Regions from separate parts of the Citrobacter sp. Cm046 genome, predicted to be linked through region 3. Evidence: predicted binding sites of a transcription regulator. Region 3 holds the regulator's gene; each other region holds the start of a gene.

Region 1 (5,880 bases), on a different contig from region 3:
CACGCGCACTGCGAATAATCCCCTCACCGAAACAGCGCGCTGCCTCGTTGAGCATTAACATGACGCATCGCTCTGCAATTTGCGAGGCGGTATGTCGACTCTGCCCCTGCGCACCAATAAGCGCATAAATCGCAGGGTCAACCTGTTTTTTGCTTTTACGCCCTTTCGCACCATAAAGATAGAAACCTCTACCATTTTTTCTACCTTTGCGATCGTCATTCAAAATTGAAGCGACAACATTTGCAGGTGCGCTAAAACGTTCACCGTAAGCAGCTTCCAGCACTGGTATAATTTTAGTGCCTGTATCTATTCCGACCTCATCCAAAAGTTGGATTGGTCCTACCGGGAAACCAAATTTCACCAGCGCGGCGTCAATATTATCGACACGCTCACCTTCGGTCAGCATACGAATCGCTTCGTTGATATAAGGCGCTAAAATACGGTTAACGTAAAACCCGGCCTTGTCTTGAACCACTATCGGCGTTTTGCCCTGTTTTTTCGCTAATTTAACGGTCGTGGCAATCGTCTGCTCAGAGGTCGTGGCATGCGGAATGACCTCCACCAGCGGCATTTTTTCCACCGGGCTGAAGAAGTGCAAGCCAATAACCTGCTCCGGCCTGGCAGCATTTGCAGCAATGTCGCCAATCGGTAAAGATGAAGTGTTAGAGGCAAAAATGGTATGAGGGGCACAATTCTTCTCAACTTCTTCCACCATCTGTTGTTTTAACAACAGATCTTCAAACACGGCCTCAATAACAACATCGCGATGAGCAAAACCGTGAAAATCGGTTGAACCCGAAATCAGCGCCAACTGTTTGTCACGTTCACCCGCTTTGATATGCCGGCGGCGAACTTTTGTATCAAGTTGATCCCAGCTGTACTTCAGGGCGTGATTGATTCCTTTAGTATTGATATCTTTAATGCGCACTGGCAAACCGCCCTTACAGGCTGTCACGTACGCAATACCACCGCCCATCAGACCGCCTCCCAGGATCCCAACACTGTTCAACGGGCCGGGCCGGGCATCGCTACCAGGATCTTTTTTCACTTCAGTGTTAGCAAAAAAGATATTACGCAATGCCTGTGACTGCGACGTCATCGCCAGCTCACCAAACGCACGGGCTTCAGCGTCGTACCCGCTACTGCTCCCCTGAGCCAGGCCAATTTCTATTACCTCGAGGATTCGATCCGTCGCGGGGTAGTTGCCTGACGTTTTTTGCGCCGTTTTTTTACTTACCATACGAAACAGCAGCGTCCGACCCAACGGCCCAGCTAAAATTCGTTCGCGCACAGGCAAGTTTCGGTGCGCCAGACTGTCCTTTTTAGCCCGTTCAACGGCCGCTTCAAGCAGAATAGTCTGCGGCACGACTTCATCCACTAATCCAACTTTCAGCGCCTGTTTTGCACGTAACTGTTTACCCGTCAGGATCATGTCCAGCGCGGTGCTTACGCCAATCAGACGTGGTAATCGCTGCGTACCGCCAGAACCCGGCAGCAAACCCAGTTGAACTTCTGGCAGCCCCAGTACAGTTTTTGCGTCATCAGTACAGATGCGACTGTGGCACGCCAGAGCCATCTCGAGTCCGCCCCCAAGACACGCACCGTGAATGGCGGCGATAACCGGGATCGGCAACGCATTAATTTCCGCCATAATCTGCTGCCCCTGACGGGCCAGTGTTTCAGCTTCCTGCGCGCTGCGGCAGTTACCAATCATGTTGATATCCGCCCCGGCGATAAAATTATCGGGTTTCGCTGAAATGAACACGACACCGCGCAGATCTTTGTTTTCGCGAATTTGTTTCAGGATGGCCCTAACCTGAGTAGCAAACTCAGCTTTCAGGGTATTCATTTTTTCTCCGGGCACATCAATGGAGACAACCGCCACGTTATCCAGACGTACATGTAGCGTAAAAGCCGATGTCATTTCCATTATTCTGCCTCCAGAACCATTGCTGCACCCAGACCACCTGCCGCACACGCGGTCACTAAACCAAATCCACCGCCACGACGTCGTAACTCATGGAGGGTTTGGGTGATCATCCGTGCACCGGTGGCGGCAAAGGGGTGCCCGTAAGCAATAGAGCCGCCCAGTACATTAAATTTGCTGTCATCCACTTCACCTGTCGCATGCGATCGACCCAGTACTTCCCGGGCAAAACGTTCACTACCCAGAAGCTGGATATTCGCCAGTGTTTGAGCGGCAAAAGCTTCGTGCATGTCGATAAGCGTCAGGTCGGCCATTGTCAGACCCGCCCGCTCCAGAGCCAGTGGCGTTGACCATGCCGGACCAAGCAGCATGTCCTGCCAGACATCGATGGCAGTGAAGGCAAAACTGCGCAAATAGCCCAGTGGCACCAGACCCAGCTCTTTTGCCCTGGATTCCGTCATCAAAATCACGGCGGCCGCACCGTCAGTCAGCGGCGTACTGTTTGCTGCCGTTACGCTGCCATGTTTTCTGTCAAACGCGGGGCGCAATTTCGCGTAATCCGCCAGTGTAGAGTTACCACGAACGTTGTTATCTTCTGAAATGGGATCTTTAAACGGTGGGACATAGGCGGTCATCACTTCCTCCGCCAGCTTACCTTCCGCCCAGGCCTGAGCAGCTCGCTGATGGGAACGATGCGCCAATGCATCCTGTTGCTCACGCGTAATGCCATAGGTTTTTGCCATTTGTTCAGCCGTGTCCCCCATGCGTAAGCCAGTGGAATATTCAGCGACAGCTGGTGGAACCGGCATCAGATCACGCAAACGCAGTCGGGAAAAGAGTTTAAGGCGCTGACCGGTGGTTCGGGCTTTATTGACATCCACCAGCACCCGCGCCAGCTTTTTACTCACACCAACAGGCAAGACTGACGAGGAGTCCGCGCCGCCGGCAATTCCCGCACGAATCGTGCCCGCCATCAGACTTTCCGCGACATTCGCCACCGCCTGGAAACTGGTAGCACAAGCTCTGCTTACGCTATAAGCATCCGTATGAACATTCATTCCGGTGCCCAGCACGATTTCCCTGGCAATATTGGGCGCTTCAGGCATTTGTACTACCTGACCAAAAACCAGTTGCTCAATGACATCTGCAGGTATTTCGCTACGTGCCAGCAGCTCACCTACGACCATTTTCCCCAAATCAACGGCGGGAATGCCATGAAACGCAGTCGCCTGACGGGCAAATGGCGTGCGCAGCCCGCTTACAATGGCGATGCGATCGCCCTGACGGGTAACCAGCGGTAAAGCCTGACTCATAACACTCCCCTGTAAAAAATAAAAATAAGTGGTCTGACCTGATCACAGTCTTAACCAATTTTTTACATTTAGCCAAGCGGAGAGAAAAGAAAGTGGGAGCTATGACACAGTGAATAATCACTGGTTGTTACGAAAATGCCCTTGTCTGGAGGTGACAAGGGCATTTGAAGAAGGGATTAACGCAGACCCAGCTGGAAGATCAGGGTTTCGGCCTCACAGGCGAAGACAAAATCGATATCCAGACGTACACCTTCAGCCTCTTCAGTAAAAGTAGAGGTGATTTGGCAAGGTTCAGATTCTACACCACGGGCCTTCTCGGTCAGAGCGGCCAGCGTTTCTTCTGCCTGAGCGCGATTCGCGAAAACACGGCTGTATGACGCGGTGCAATCGGAGTTGTCCATGATGGTGCCAACATCCATACAGCAGCAAACCGGGGTTTCATCAGCACTGCATTTACTCATTGTAGATTTCCTCTGTATTCGCACCTGAGGTGCCAGATAAACGATGGGGATATTTTACGCTCCCATTATTCACCTCTCCAGTCGTTAATTGTGCGAAATGAGATAAGTGACCGAAATCACACTTAAAAATGATCTAAAACAAAAATCGCCCAAACAGGTGAGTGCGCATCTCCGCATTTTTGCCAGCTGGATCGCGTTTTTAAGATCATAATTGAAAAATTTTATAAACATACTTGCAACATTCTATCTGGTCAGACCTATACTCACGCCACTGGTCTGATTTCTAAGTAGTACCTCAGACCCTACACTTCGCGCTCCTGTTACGGCATGTAACATTGTTTGTATAAAAATAAATCGATGAGGTTATGGTCATGAGCCAGAAAACCCTGTTTACAAAGTCTGCTCTCGCAGTCGCAGTGGCAATTATCTCCACACAGGCCTGGTCTGCAGGCTTTCAGTTAAACGAATTTTCTTCCTCTGGCCTTGGCCGGGCATATTCGGGTGAAGGCGCTATCGCAGATGATGCAGGCAACGCCAGTCGTAACCCGGCACTGATTATGATGTTCGATCGCCCCACTTTCTCAGCGGGTGCGGTGTATATCGATCCTGACGTTAATATTTCAGGTAAATCACCGTACACCGGTCGTAGTACCGACGCGGATAATATCGCCCCTACGGCTTGGGTCCCCAATGCTCACTTTGTGATGCCTATTAACGAACAGTTTGGTTGGGGGGCTTCTGTTACATCAAACTACGGCCTGGCAACTGAATTTAACGACAGCTATATCGTTGGTGAATACGGTGGGAAGACCGACCTGAAAACGGTCAACCTTAACCTGAGTGGTGCCTACCGTCTGAATGATAGCTGGAGTTTCGGTGTCGGCTTTAATGCCGTGTATGCCGACGCAAAAATTGAACGTTATTCCGGTGAGCAGACCGCCGCATTGCCGAAGGTCAGCAACAAAATTGCCAGCCTGAAAGGGGACGAATGGGGTTATGGCTGGAACGCCGGCATCTTGTATGAGCTGGATAAAAATAACCGCTACGGTTTAACGTATCGCTCTGAAGTCAAAATTGATTTCGATGGCGATTACAAAAGCGGCATCCGCACCCAGGCAAATGCTTTACCTGGTGCAGGCACCGCGTTCCCATGGGGAACAACCAATGCTACCGTCCCAGGCTCTCTGACACTTAACCTGCCGGAAATGTGGGAACTGTCTGGCTACAACCGTGTTGCACCACAGTGGGCTATCCACTACAGCATGGCTTATACCAGCTGGAGTCAGTTCCAGGAACTGAAAGCGACAGGTTCAAATGGACAGACCCTGTTCTATAAAGAAGAAGGCTTTAAAGATTCTTACCGCATCGCGCTGGGTACCACATACTATATGGATAAAAGCTGGACCTTCCGTACCGGTATTGCCTATGACGATAGCCCGGTTCCTGCGAGCAAGCGTTCCATCTCCATTCCAGACCAGGATCGCCTGTGGCTGAGTGCGGGAACGACTTATGCATTCAATGACGATGCCTCTATCGACGTCGGCGTTTCTTATATGCACGGACAGAAAGTGACCGTCAAAGAAGGCCCATATACTTTCGACTCTGAAGGTAAAGCCTGGCTGTTTGGTACCAACTTCAACTACGCATTCTGATTCTCTTCAGACGTAAAAAAGGTGAGCTTTTTAGCTCACCTTTTTATTTGTCTCATTCCTACTCGGAATCAATGTCTTTTAAGTCATCCTGAATGTCTTTCGCGTTCGGGTTTTCTTCTGGTTTGAGTTTCCCACCGTTAGCGATAAAGTCATGACGCTGGAAGTAAGCTTCACGCACCATGATGTAAGGATCAGAAGACTGGCGCAGCAGGCCGTCGGAATCGAGCAGTTGCGCGCGGGTTTCAATCCCTTCGATTGTCCATTTACCCACCGACAGCGGCCAGGTCAGCCATGACAGTACCGGATACAGGGTATCGACCATATCACCACCATCATCACGAACTGTGAAACTTCCGTAGAACGGAAGCTGCATATACGGTCCGTAACCGACGTCATAGTGGCCTAATGTACTACCGAAACGATGTGGTTCAACGCGCTGCAGTTTTGGATTCGCCATACCCGCAACATCAATAAACCCACCCATACCTAACAAGGTATTCAGGAAGAAACGGGTAAAATGCACCATT
Region 2 (5,880 bases), on a different contig from region 3:
AGCAGGTTTACCGCTTCCGCCAGACCGTACATCCCAAACATTGGTACAAAACGTTTGGGATCAATCAACCCTTCCTGCACCAGGAAGCTATTCTCAAAGAAATGTGATTTCTCGTAGAGGAATTCACATCGTGAATCAATGATGGCGATTTGCTGCTGACAGTAGTGCGGTAGAGTGCGCGTAAAGAAGTCATCGACAGACGTGCTGCGCTCTGCGATGGCTTTCAGATTGAGTCTGACCAGCGTACTTCCTCCCCCAGCGAGAGGCAGGGAGTTGTAACAGCTGACCACGCCATAGTGGCCTTTTGTGAAAATTTTATCATTTTCAGGGCCGTTGGAAATGTGTGGTTTGCTGCATTCGCAAATATTTTTCGCTACGTTCAACAGAAGATCGTCAGGAGTAATTTGCGGATCATAAATAAATGTCAGATTAGGGGAAACCTGCTTTAACTCTGCATCTGCACGTAAAATTGCTCGCGTAACTGGTGTGTCAGCAGGACCGATGTTGGCATGCATAAACGCATCTGGCAGCGTTCTGTCGAGATAACGCCAGAAACGTTTTATTCGAATGTCGATCTCTTCTTGTGTTAGAATTCTAACATACGGTTGCAGCAAAGCATCGATCTGCCCGAGGTAGACCGGCATCGAGGTTACTGACGGAACATGGTGGTACAGGATGGTCAGCAAGGATAATGCGTCATCAAGATCCTTTGCGCCTTCCAGTTCCAGCCATGATGAACCGTTGGCCAGAAAACGAGCGTAATCGGGTAAAACATAGCGCGGCTTGAACGGGGCATGACCTTCATACATATCGCAGATAACCCCGTCATCCAGCGCCTGGCGGGCTTCAACAGGCAAATGGGGATAAGGTAGAGCGTTCTCTGCCTCCAGCGCCAGAAAATGGCGTTTCTGTTCAGGGCTGAGCACCGGACTGGTCACGATTTGTTGGCAACGCTGTTGCAGCGCGAGTTCAGAGGACGTGGGCATCGTTGGTTCCTTTATGTGCCGAATAGGAGCTGAAGGTTAAGTGTCATTGTAGGAAGCTGTACAACATCAACCTTTGATCCGGATGCGGCTGAAGCCATCACATCCTGCCGGTAAAGGTTATTTATTTGAAGTAGATCTCATTAGAGTAATGCAAATCTGTATGTGGTTTTCATTAACTGTGATGTATATCGAAGTGTAATAGCGAGCGGATGTTAGAATACTAACAAACTCGCAAGGTGAAATTTTATACGGCGATGCCGTTGGAGAATGTTATGACCGATTTAACAGCAAGCAGCCTGCGTGCACTGAAACTGATGGATCTGACTACCCTGAATGACGACGACACGAATGAAAAAGTGATCGCGCTGTGTCATCAGGCTAAAACTCCGGTTGGTAACACGGCAGCAATCTGCATTTATCCGCGTTTCATCCCTATTGCTCGTAAAACTCTGAAAGAGCAGGGCACGCCGGACATCCGCATTGCTACAGTGACAAACTTCCCGCACGGCAACGACGACATCGAGATTGCGCTGGCAGAAACCCGCGCCGCTATCGCTTACGGTGCGGACGAAGTTGACGTGGTATTCCCGTACCGTGCGCTGATTGCTGGTAACGAGCAGATTGGTTTCGATCTGGTTAAAGCCTGTAAAGACGCATGTGCTGCGGCAAATGTGCTGCTGAAAGTGATTATCGAAACAGGCGAACTGAAAGAAGAAGCCTTGATTCGTAAAGCCTCTGAAATCTCCATCAAAGCCGGTGCTGATTTCATCAAAACCTCTACCGGTAAAGTACCAGTAAATGCGACGCCGGAAAGCGCACGCATCATGATGGAAGTGATCCGCGATATGGGTGTGGAAAAAACGGTTGGCTTCAAACCGGCTGGCGGCGTACGTACTGCGGAAGACGCACAGCAGTTCCTGGCTATTGCGGACGAACTGTTTGGTGCTGATTGGGCTGATTCCCGCCACTACCGCTTCGGTGCATCCAGCCTGCTGGCTAGCTTGTTGAAAGCGCTGGGTCACGGTGATGGTAAGAGCGCAAGCAGCTACTAAGTTTCAATTGCCCATCGTAGGCCGGACAAGGTGTTAGTCACCCTCCGGCATCAATACGACTTGCCGGGTGGCATCTTGCTTACCCGGCCCATAATCGGGAGGTTACCTTGTTTCTCGCACAAGAAATTATTCGTAAAAAACGTGATGGTCATGCGCTGAGCGATGAAGAAATTCGTTTCTTTATCAATGGTATTCGCGATAACACCATCTCTGAAGGGCAAATCGCCGCCCTGGCGATGACTATTTTCTTCCACGATATGACAATGCCAGAGCGTGTTTCGCTGACCATGGCAATGCGTGATTCAGGAACCGTGCTGGACTGGAAGAGTCTGCAACTGAACGGCCCGATTGTGGATAAACACTCTACCGGTGGCGTGGGTGACGTAACGTCACTGATGTTAGGCCCGATGGTCGCTGCATGCGGTGGTTATATTCCGATGATCTCCGGGCGTGGTCTGGGCCATACCGGTGGTACGCTTGATAAACTGGAAGCCATTCCGGGATTTGACATCTTCCCGGATGACGCTCGATTCCGTGAAATTATTAAAGACGTGGGTGTTGCGATTATTGGTCAAACCAGCTCGCTTGCACCGGCGGATAAACGTTTTTATGCCACCCGCGACATTACCGCGACCGTGGACTCCATCCCACTGATTACTGGCTCTATTCTGGCGAAAAAATTGGCGGAAGGGCTGGATGCATTGGTGATGGACGTGAAAGTAGGCAGCGGTGCCTTTATGCCGACCTATGAACTTTCGGCTGCCCTTGCCGAAGCGATTGTTGGTGTGGCGAATGGTGCGGGTGTGCGTACTACCGCACTGTTAACCGATATGAATCAGGTGCTGGCCTCCAGCGCCGGTAACGCGGTAGAAGTTCGCGAAGCTGTACAGTTCCTGATGGGTGAATACCGTAACCCGCGTCTGTTTGACGTCACCATGGCGCTGTGCGTGGAGATGCTGATCTCCGGCAAACTTGCGAAAGACGATGCTGAAGCCCGCGCCAGGTTGCAGGCGGTACTGGATAACGGTAAAGCGGCGGAAATTTTTGGTCGCATGGTTGCGGCGCAGAAGGGACCGACCGATTTTGTCGAAAACTACGCGAAGTACCTCCCGACGGCAATGCTCAGCAAAGCGGTATATGCTGATACCGAAGGTTTCGTTAGCGCGATGGATACCCGTGCACTGGGTATGGCGGTAGTTTCCATGGGCGGCGGTCGCCGTCAGGCATCTGACACGATTGATTACAGCGTCGGCTTTACTGATATGGCGCGTTTGGGTGACAGCATAGATGGACAGCGTCCGCTGGCAGTGATCCACGCCAAAGATGAAGCCAGCTGGCAGGAAGCGGCGAAAGCCGTCAAAGCGGCAATCAGCCTTGACGACAAAGCGCCAGAAATTACACCGACAGTCTATCGTCGTATTACCGAATAACTGTATACTGATCTGATCGCTTTTTTGCGGCGCAGATGTATGGAGAACAAGATGAAACGTGCATTTATTATGGTGCTGGACTCCTTTGGTATTGGTGCGACTGAAGATGCGGAACGCTTTGGCGACGTAGGTTCAGACACTATGGGACATATTGCAGAAGCCTGTGCGAAGGGCGAAGCTGACAATGGTCGCAAAGGTCCGCTGAATCTGCCTAACCTGACCCGTCTGGGCCTGGTGAAAGCTCACGAAGGTTCTACCGGTAAAATTGCGGCCGGTATGGACGGCAATGCGGAAGTCATTGGTGCTTACGCATGGGCGCATGAACTCTCTTCCGGGAAAGACACTCCGTCTGGTCACTGGGAAATCGCTGGTGTTCCGGTTCTGTTTGACTGGGGCTATTTCTCCGATCATGAAAACAGCTTCCCACAAGAGCTACTGGATAAACTGGTAAAACGTGCCAACCTGCCCGGCTATCTCGGTAATTGCCACTCTTCCGGTACGGTGATTCTGGACCAACTGGGCGAAGAACATATGAAAACCGGCAAGCCGATTTTCTACACTTCGGCTGACTCTGTATTCCAGATTGCCTGCCATGAAGAGACCTATGGCCTGGATAAACTCTACGAGCTGTGCGAAATCGCACGCGAAGAGCTGACCGAAGGTGGCTACAACATTGGCCGCGTTATCGCGCGTCCGTTTATCGGCGATAAGGCCGGTAACTTCCAGCGTACCGGTAACCGTCACGACCTGGCCGTCGAACCGCCAGCACCGACGGTACTGCAGAAACTGGTTGACGAGAAAAAAGGCCATGTCGTATCCGTTGGTAAAATTGCGGACATTTACGCGAACTGCGGTATCACTAAAAAAGTGAAAGCGACGGGTCTGGACGCACTGTTCGACGCAACGATCAAAGAGATGAAAGAAGCGGGTGATGAGACCATCGTCTTCACTAACTTCGTCGACTTTGACTCCTCCTGGGGACACCGCCGCGACATCGCTGGCTATGCTGCAGGTCTGGAGTTGTTCGACCGCCGTCTGCCTGAGCTGATGGAGCTGGTGGGGGAAGATGACATTCTGATCCTGACCGCTGACCACGGTTGCGATCCGAGCTGGACTGGAACCGATCACACCCGTGAACACATTCCGGTGCTGATCTATGGCCCGAAAGTAAAACCAGGCTCTTTAGGTCACCGTGAAACATTCGCGGATATTGGTCAGACGCTGGCAAGCTACTTCGGTACGTCGCCAATGGACTACGGTAAAAACATGCTGTAATACCCGTTGTCTTTCGCGCCGTAGGCTCGTTGACTTCATTCGTTCACCCCGGTCACATAGTGAATCTATGCTCCTGTGGTGAACGAAATAGCCGCCTTCCTACAACGTGAAATCCTTAGGGTATTTCCACTATTTAATTAAGGATAATTTATGGCAACTCCACATATTAATGCAGAAATGGGTGATTTCGCTGACGTCGTATTGATGCCTGGCGACCCGCTGCGTGCTAAGCACATTGCTGAAACTTTCCTCGAAGATGTCCGCGAAGTAAACAACGTTCGTGGCATGTTAGGTTTCACCGGTACTTACAAAGGCCGTAAGATCTCAGTTATGGGTCATGGCATGGGTATCCCATCCTGCTCTATCTACACCAAAGAACTGATCACCGATTTCGGCGTGAAGAAAATCATTCGCGTGGGTTCCTGTGGTGCGGTGCGTATGGATGTCAAACTGCGTGACGTGGTAATTGGTATGGGTGCATGCACCGATTCCAAAGTTAACCGTATCCGCTTTAAAGATCATGATTTTGCCGCTATTGCTGATTTCGACATGGTGCGTAACGCTGTTGATGCTGCAAAAGCTCTGGGTGTAGATGCGCGTGTTGGCAACTTGTTCTCCGCCGATCTGTTCTACTCCCCGGACGGCGAAATGTTCGACGTAATGGAAAAATACGGCGTGCTGGGTGTGGAAATGGAAGCTGCGGGTATCTACGGCGTTGCGGCTGAGTTTGGTGCGAAAGCGCTGACCATTTGCACCGTATCTGACCATATCCGTACTCATGAGCAGACTACTGCTGCTGAGCGTCAGACGACCTTCAACGACATGATCAAAATCGCGCTGGAATCTGTTCTGCTGGGCGATAAAGAATAAGTTCGGTTTGTGCCCGGTGACGCTTTGCTTACCGGGTCTATAATACTGCCGGATAAGGCGTAGCCTCCATCCGGCAGTTATCTCAATTGCTTAACGCACTGCTCTGGCAATCCATGCCGAAAGCTCCCGGAGTTCTTCTTTCTGGTCCGGGAAGTCGACCAACAATGCCTCGCACTCATGCTGCAACATATCAGCGCGGTACAGACATCCTTGCAGACGATTCGCCAACGCTTCTAACGGGGCGGGGTTGAGGCTGTCAGTGAAGGC
Region 3 (5,880 bases):
TTGGGCTGGTACACTTGTGAGCGTTGCAAATCATCGTGAGTACCTTATGACCACCGAAGCTGACTATCTGAATCAGTATGATGCCCGCCGCTTTCCCTCCCCTTTGGTGACAGTGGATAGTGTGTTGTTTACCCTGCATCAACAGGCGCTGTGTGTGTTGCTGGTAGAACGGGCAAACCAGCCACAAAAGGGGTGCTGGGGATTACCCGGTGGCTTCATTGATATGGCCCACGATGATTCCACCCGTGCCACGGCAATGCGTAAACTCACTGAAAAAACAGGTGTTTCTCCTTCCTGGTTGGAACAACTGGATACGTTTTCCGGACCAGATCGTGATCCGCGCGGCTGGAGCCTGACCGTCACCTGGTTCGCCTTGATCGCCTGGGTAGACTGTGAGCCGCACATTGCCAGCGTCAGTGATGCCCGTTGGGTTCCTGTTGATAAACTTGCCGACTATCCACTCGCATTTGACCACCAGAAAATCATTGAGGCGGCCCTGCATCGGCTACGGCAAAAAACGATGTATTCTTTACTGCCCGTTTACTGTTTACCGGATACCTTTACTCATGGTCAGCTCCAGGAAGCCACTGAGGTAATCCTTGGCCAGTCCATTCAGCGTAAAAGTCTGATCCGCCGCTTTGAAGCATCAGGCATGTTTGAAGATACCGGTGAAAGTATGGCGACAGGCACGCGAAAAGCCCGTTTATGGCGGCGTAAACCCGGCGTGGATATCCATCTTTTCTCGCGTAACCTACTGACTGACTAAGCGTAAACTTACATATTGACTAACCCGCAGGCCTTCTGCGCGGTATAGTTGCTCATTCCGTTTATTGATTGCTCTGGTGTTATGGTTGAAATCACTCCTACAGAAATGACCCCATCCGCCGACGATTCACGAGAATTCCGTCCGATGCGCGGGATCCGTAATCGCCATCTACAGACGATGCTACCGCGTTTGATTCGCCGTAAAGTGAAGTTCGACGCCCACTGGCAGCGGCTCGAGTTACCTGATGGCGACTTTGTCGATCTGGCCTGGAGTGAAGATCCACAGCAGGCAAAACATAAACCGCGTCTGGTGGTTTTTCACGGCCTGGAAGGCAGCCTGAATAGTCCATATGCTCATGGACTGATTGAAGCGGCGCAAAAGCGCGGCTGGCTGGGTGTGGTGATGCACTTTCGCGGCTGTAGCGGAGAACCGAATCGCCTGAACCGAATTTATCACTCCGGCGAAACCGAAGACGGCACCTGGTTTTTACACTGGCTGGAACGTGAATACGGCCGCGTACCAACTGCGGCGGTAGGTTATTCGCTCGGCGGCAATATGCTGGCATGCCTGCTGGCAAAAGAAGGGCGAGACATTCCGATAGATGCGGCGGTTATCGTATCCGCACCTTTCGTGCTCGAAGCCTGTAGCTACCATATGGAGAAAGGTTTCTCCCGGGTCTATCAGCGCTATCTGCTCAATCTTTTAAAAGCCAATGCCTCACGTAAACTCGAAGCCTATCCAGGCTCACTGCCGGTCAGTCTGGCGCAACTGAAATCCCTGCGCCGCATTCGCGATTTTGACGATCTCATCACCGCCAAAATCCACGGTTTTGCCGATGCTATAGACTATTATCGTCAGTGTAGTGCCATGCCGTTATTGAATCAGATCGCCAAACCGACGCTGATTATTCATGCCAAAGACGATCCTTTTATGGATCATCATGTGATCCCCAAACCGGAAAACCTGCCATCGCAGGTGGAATATCAGTTAACCGAACACGGCGGACACGTCGGATTTATTGGTGGCACATTGCGCCATCCTGAGATGTGGCTGGAGTCCCGTATCCCAGACTGGCTGACAACATACCTGGAGGCGTCATCATGATGATCCCGTGGCAGGATATCTCCCCGGAAGCACTGGACAACCTGATTGAAAGCTTTGTCTTGCGTGAAGGCACCGATTATGGTGAACATGAACGCTCGCTCGAACAAAAAGTCGCCGACGTCAAACGCCAACTACAATCTGGTGAAGCCGTGCTGGTGTGGTCCGAACTGCATGAAACGGTCAACATTATGCCGAGGAAACAGCTTCACGAGTAATCCGCTGCCGACGGCTGACTATAATAAAAAAACCAACCTATTTATGGAGTTGTTATGTCTGCCAAACATCCGGTGATTGCGGTAACAGGATCCAGCGGCGCGGGGACCACCACCACCAGCCTCGCGTTTCGTAAAATTTTCGCGCAGTTAAATCTGCGTGCTGCCGAGGTGGAAGGTGACAGTTTTCATCGCTATACCCGCCCGGAAATGGACATGGCGATCCGCAAAGCGCGCGATGCCGGACGGCATATCAGCTATTTCGGCCCCGAAGCCAATGACTTCGGCCTGTTAGAACAAACCTTCATTGAGTATGGTCAGGCAGGAAAAGGCCAGTCGCGTAAATATCTGCACACTTACGACGAAGCCGTTCCGTGGAACCAGGTTCCAGGTACGTTTACCCCCTGGCAACCACTACCTGAGCCGACTGACGTTCTGTTCTACGAAGGACTGCACGGCGGTGTCGTTACTCCGCAACAAAATGTGGCGCGACATGTCGACCTGCTGGTTGGCGTTGTGCCAATCGTCAACCTGGAATGGATTCAGAAACTGACCCGTGATACCAGCGAGCGCGGACACTCACGTGAAGCGGTGATGGACTCGGTCGTGCGTTCAATGGACGACTACATCAATTACATCACTCCACAGTTTTCCCGCACGCATATTAACTTCCAGCGTGTGCCAACTGTCGACACCTCCAATCCCTTTGCGGCCAAGAGTATTCCGTCACTGGATGAGAGCTTTGTGGTGATTCATTTCCGCAACCTGGAAGGGATCGATTATCCCTGGTTGCTGGCGATGCTGCAGGGTTCATTCATCTCCCACATCAATACGTTAGTCGTACCGGGTGGCAAGATGGGGCTGGCAATGGAATTGATCATGCTGCCGTTAGTGCAACGACTGATGGAAGGAAAGAGGATCGAGTGAAGTGTTGCCGGATGGCGGCTGATGCCTTATCCGGCCTACGGGTTTACATCATGCAGGCCTGATAAGTATGACGCCATCAGGCGTGCATTACGAAGCAGCAATCACTTCATAGGAATGGGTGATATTCACCGCTTTTTCCAGCATCAACGCCACGGAGCAATATTTCTCAGCCGAAAGATCTACCGCGCGGGACACGGAGGCATCTTTCAGGTCATGGCCGGTGACAATGAAATGCAGATTGATATGGGTAAAAAGACGCGGTGCTTCTTCACGACGTTCAGAGGTGAGTTTCACTTCACAGTTGGTCACATCCTGGCGACCCTTTTGCAGGATCGACACCACATCAATTGCGCTGCAACCACCCGCAGCCATTAACACCATTTCCATCGGGCTCGGCGCTTTATCACCGGAGTTACCGTCCATCAGAATTTGGTGGCCAGAGGCGGACTCACCAAGGAAGGTTAACCCCTCAACCCACTTTACACGCGCTTGCATATTTCGTAACTCCAATGTTTCAATTTTCCTGACAGATTACGCGCACATAACAATTCTCGCAACGGAAGGCGACCTGCGTCATGCTGAAGCGAGACACCAGGAGACACACGGCGAAAGCTATGCTAAAACAGTCGGGATGCTACAGTAATACAATGACGTACTGCATGTATGCAGAGGACATCACATTACAGGCTGCAGTGCACTTTTTAGCAGCCCCCTTCCCAGGTAGCGGGAAGCACATTTTTGCAACCCCAGAGGCAGCGTCGTTTTCTGGCTCTGGAGACAGCTTATAACAGAGGATAACCGCGCATGGTGCTTGGCAAACCGCAAACAGACCCGACTCTCGAATGGTTCTTGTCTCATTGCCATATTCATAAGTACCCATCGAAGAGCACGCTGATTCACCAGGGTGAAAAAGCGGAAACGTTGTATTACATCGTTAAAGGCTCAGTGGCAGTGCTGATCAAAGATGAAGAAGGGAAGGAAATGATCCTCTCTTATCTGAATCAGGGCGATTTTATTGGCGAACTGGGCCTGTTCGAAGAAGGCCAGGAACGTAGCGCCTGGGTACGAGCTAAAACCGCATGTGAAGTCGCTGAAATTTCATACAAAAAATTCCGTCAGTTAATCCAGGTGAACCCGGATATTCTGATGCGTCTGTCTTCCCAGATGGCTCGTCGTCTGCAAGTTACGTCCGAGAAAGTGGGTAACCTTGCCTTCCTCGACGTGACAGGCCGTATCGCCCAGACGCTGTTGAACCTGGCGAAACAACCTGATGCGATGACTCACCCGGACGGCATGCAGATCAAAATCACCCGTCAGGAAATTGGCCAGATCGTGGGTTGCTCCCGTGAAACCGTTGGTCGCATCCTGAAGATGCTGGAAGATCAAAACCTGATCTCCGCGCACGGTAAAACCATCGTCGTTTACGGCACACGTTAATTCCGCCAAAATGGCGCGTTACTCAGTAATGCGCCATTTTTGTTTACACTGATGTGGCGAAGACTGATTTATCACCCCGAGATCAACTACGCACTACGACAGACGCTGGTGCTGTGTTTACCTGTGGGTGTCGGTCTTATCATCGGTCAACTACATCTGGGGCTGCTTTTCTCCCTCGTCCCAGCCTGCTGCAACATTGCCGGTCTTGACACCCCACATAAACGCTTTTTTAAACGCTTAATTATTGGTGCGTCGCTGTTTGCCGGATGCAGTTTGATCATGCAACTACTGCTGGCGCAGACCATACCGTTACCGCTGATCCTCACCGGCCTGACGCTTATTCTCGGCGTAACTGCAGAGTTAAGTCCTCTGCATGCACGATTGTTGCCCGCCTCGCTCATTGCTGCAATTTTCACGCTTAGCCTTGCCGGGAACATGCCCGTCTGGGAGCCACTGTTAATCTATGCGCTGGGTACATTGTGGTACGGTCTGTTCAACTGGTTCTGGTTTTGGCTGTGGCGCGAGCAGCCGCTACGTGAATCACTCAGCCTGCTATACCGCGAACTGGCCGATTACTGTGAGGCTAAATACAGTCTGCTGACCCAGCACATCGATCCTGAAAAAGCGCTGCCTCCGCTGCTGGTACGCCAGCAGAAAGCAGTCGATCTCATTACCCAGTGTTATCAGCAGATGCACATGCTGTCGGCGCATCACAACAATGAGTACAAACGCCTGCTGCGTGCCTTTCAGGAGGCTCTGGATTTACAGGAGCATATTTCCGTCAGCCTGCATCAACCGGAAGAGGTGCAGAAACTGGTCGAACGCAGCCATGCAGAGCAGGTGATTCGCTGGAATGCGCGAACTGTCGCCGCCCGACTACGAGTGCTGGCAGATGACATTTTGTATCACCGCTTGCCTACGCGATTTTCAATGGAAAAGCAGATTGGCACCCTGGAAAAAATTGCCAGGCAGCATCCGGATAATCCCGTTGGACAGTTCTGCTACTGGCACTTTAGCCGCATTGCCCGCGTTCTGCGTACCCAGCGCCCGCTTTATGCCCGGGATTTGATGGCTGATAAGCAGCGCCGATTGCCGTTGCTCCCTGCTCTGAAAAGCTATTTGTCGTTTAAATCCCCTGCGCTGCGTAATGCGGGGCGTATCAGCGTCATGTTAAGTATCGCCAGCCTGATGGGTAGCGCCTTACATTTGCCAAAACCATACTGGATCCTGATGACGATATTGTTCGTCACGCAAAATGGCTACGGCGCAACCCGGGTGCGTATTCTGCATCGCTCGGCAGGTACTCTCGTTGGGCTTATCATCGCTGGCGTCACATTGCACTTCCATATCCCCGAGGGTTTCACGCTGGCGGCTATGTTGCTTATCACTTTGGTGAGCTACCTGATTATCCGCAAAAACTACGGCTGGGCCACA

The links. The regulator CRP, encoded in region 3, controls carbon source genes, mostly activating them, when cyclic AMP is high. The targets are predictions, from matches to a motif close to ATGTGANNNNNNTCACAT.
Region 1: OGX98_RS17205 (YfcZ/YiiS family protein) is a predicted target of CRP. The motif match lies at 3,806-3,823, and genes of this name have one in related genera.
Region 2: deoC (deoxyribose-phosphate aldolase) is a predicted target of CRP. The motif match lies at 1,110-1,127, and genes of this name have one in related genera.

Annotation. Positions count from the first base shown of each region.
Region 1 covers NZ_JAOWGP010000043.1:297,880-303,759, forward strand. The annotation lists gene fadJ (fatty acid oxidation complex subunit alpha FadJ) at 1-1,930, opposite strand, end outside; gene fadI (acetyl-CoA C-acyltransferase FadI) at 1,930-3,240, opposite strand; gene OGX98_RS17205 (YfcZ/YiiS family protein) at 3,417-3,701, opposite strand; gene fadL (long-chain fatty acid transporter FadL) at 4,073-5,353, shown strand; gene mlaA (phospholipid-binding lipoprotein MlaA) at 5,412-5,880, opposite strand, start outside.
Region 2 covers NZ_JAOWGP010000046.1:336,916-342,795, forward strand. The annotation lists gene OGX98_RS22890 (YjjI family glycine radical enzyme) at 1-986, opposite strand, end outside; gene deoC (deoxyribose-phosphate aldolase) at 1,259-2,038, shown strand; gene deoA (thymidine phosphorylase) at 2,146-3,468, shown strand; gene deoB (phosphopentomutase) at 3,520-4,743, shown strand; gene deoD (purine-nucleoside phosphorylase) at 4,894-5,613, shown strand; gene lplA (lipoate--protein ligase) at 5,704-5,880, opposite strand, start outside.
Region 3 covers NZ_JAOWGP010000026.1:15,698-21,577, forward strand. The annotation lists gene OGX98_RS00980 (NUDIX hydrolase) at 47-766, shown strand; partial or broken gene OGX98_RS00985 (hydrolase) at 802-1,870, shown strand; gene OGX98_RS00990 (YheU family protein) at 1,867-2,085, shown strand; gene OGX98_RS00995 (phosphoribulokinase) at 2,140-3,009, shown strand; gene OGX98_RS01000 (OsmC family protein) at 3,097-3,504, opposite strand; gene crp (cAMP-activated global transcriptional regulator CRP) at 3,814-4,446, shown strand; gene OGX98_RS01010 (YccS/YhfK family putative transporter) at 4,498-5,880, shown strand, end outside.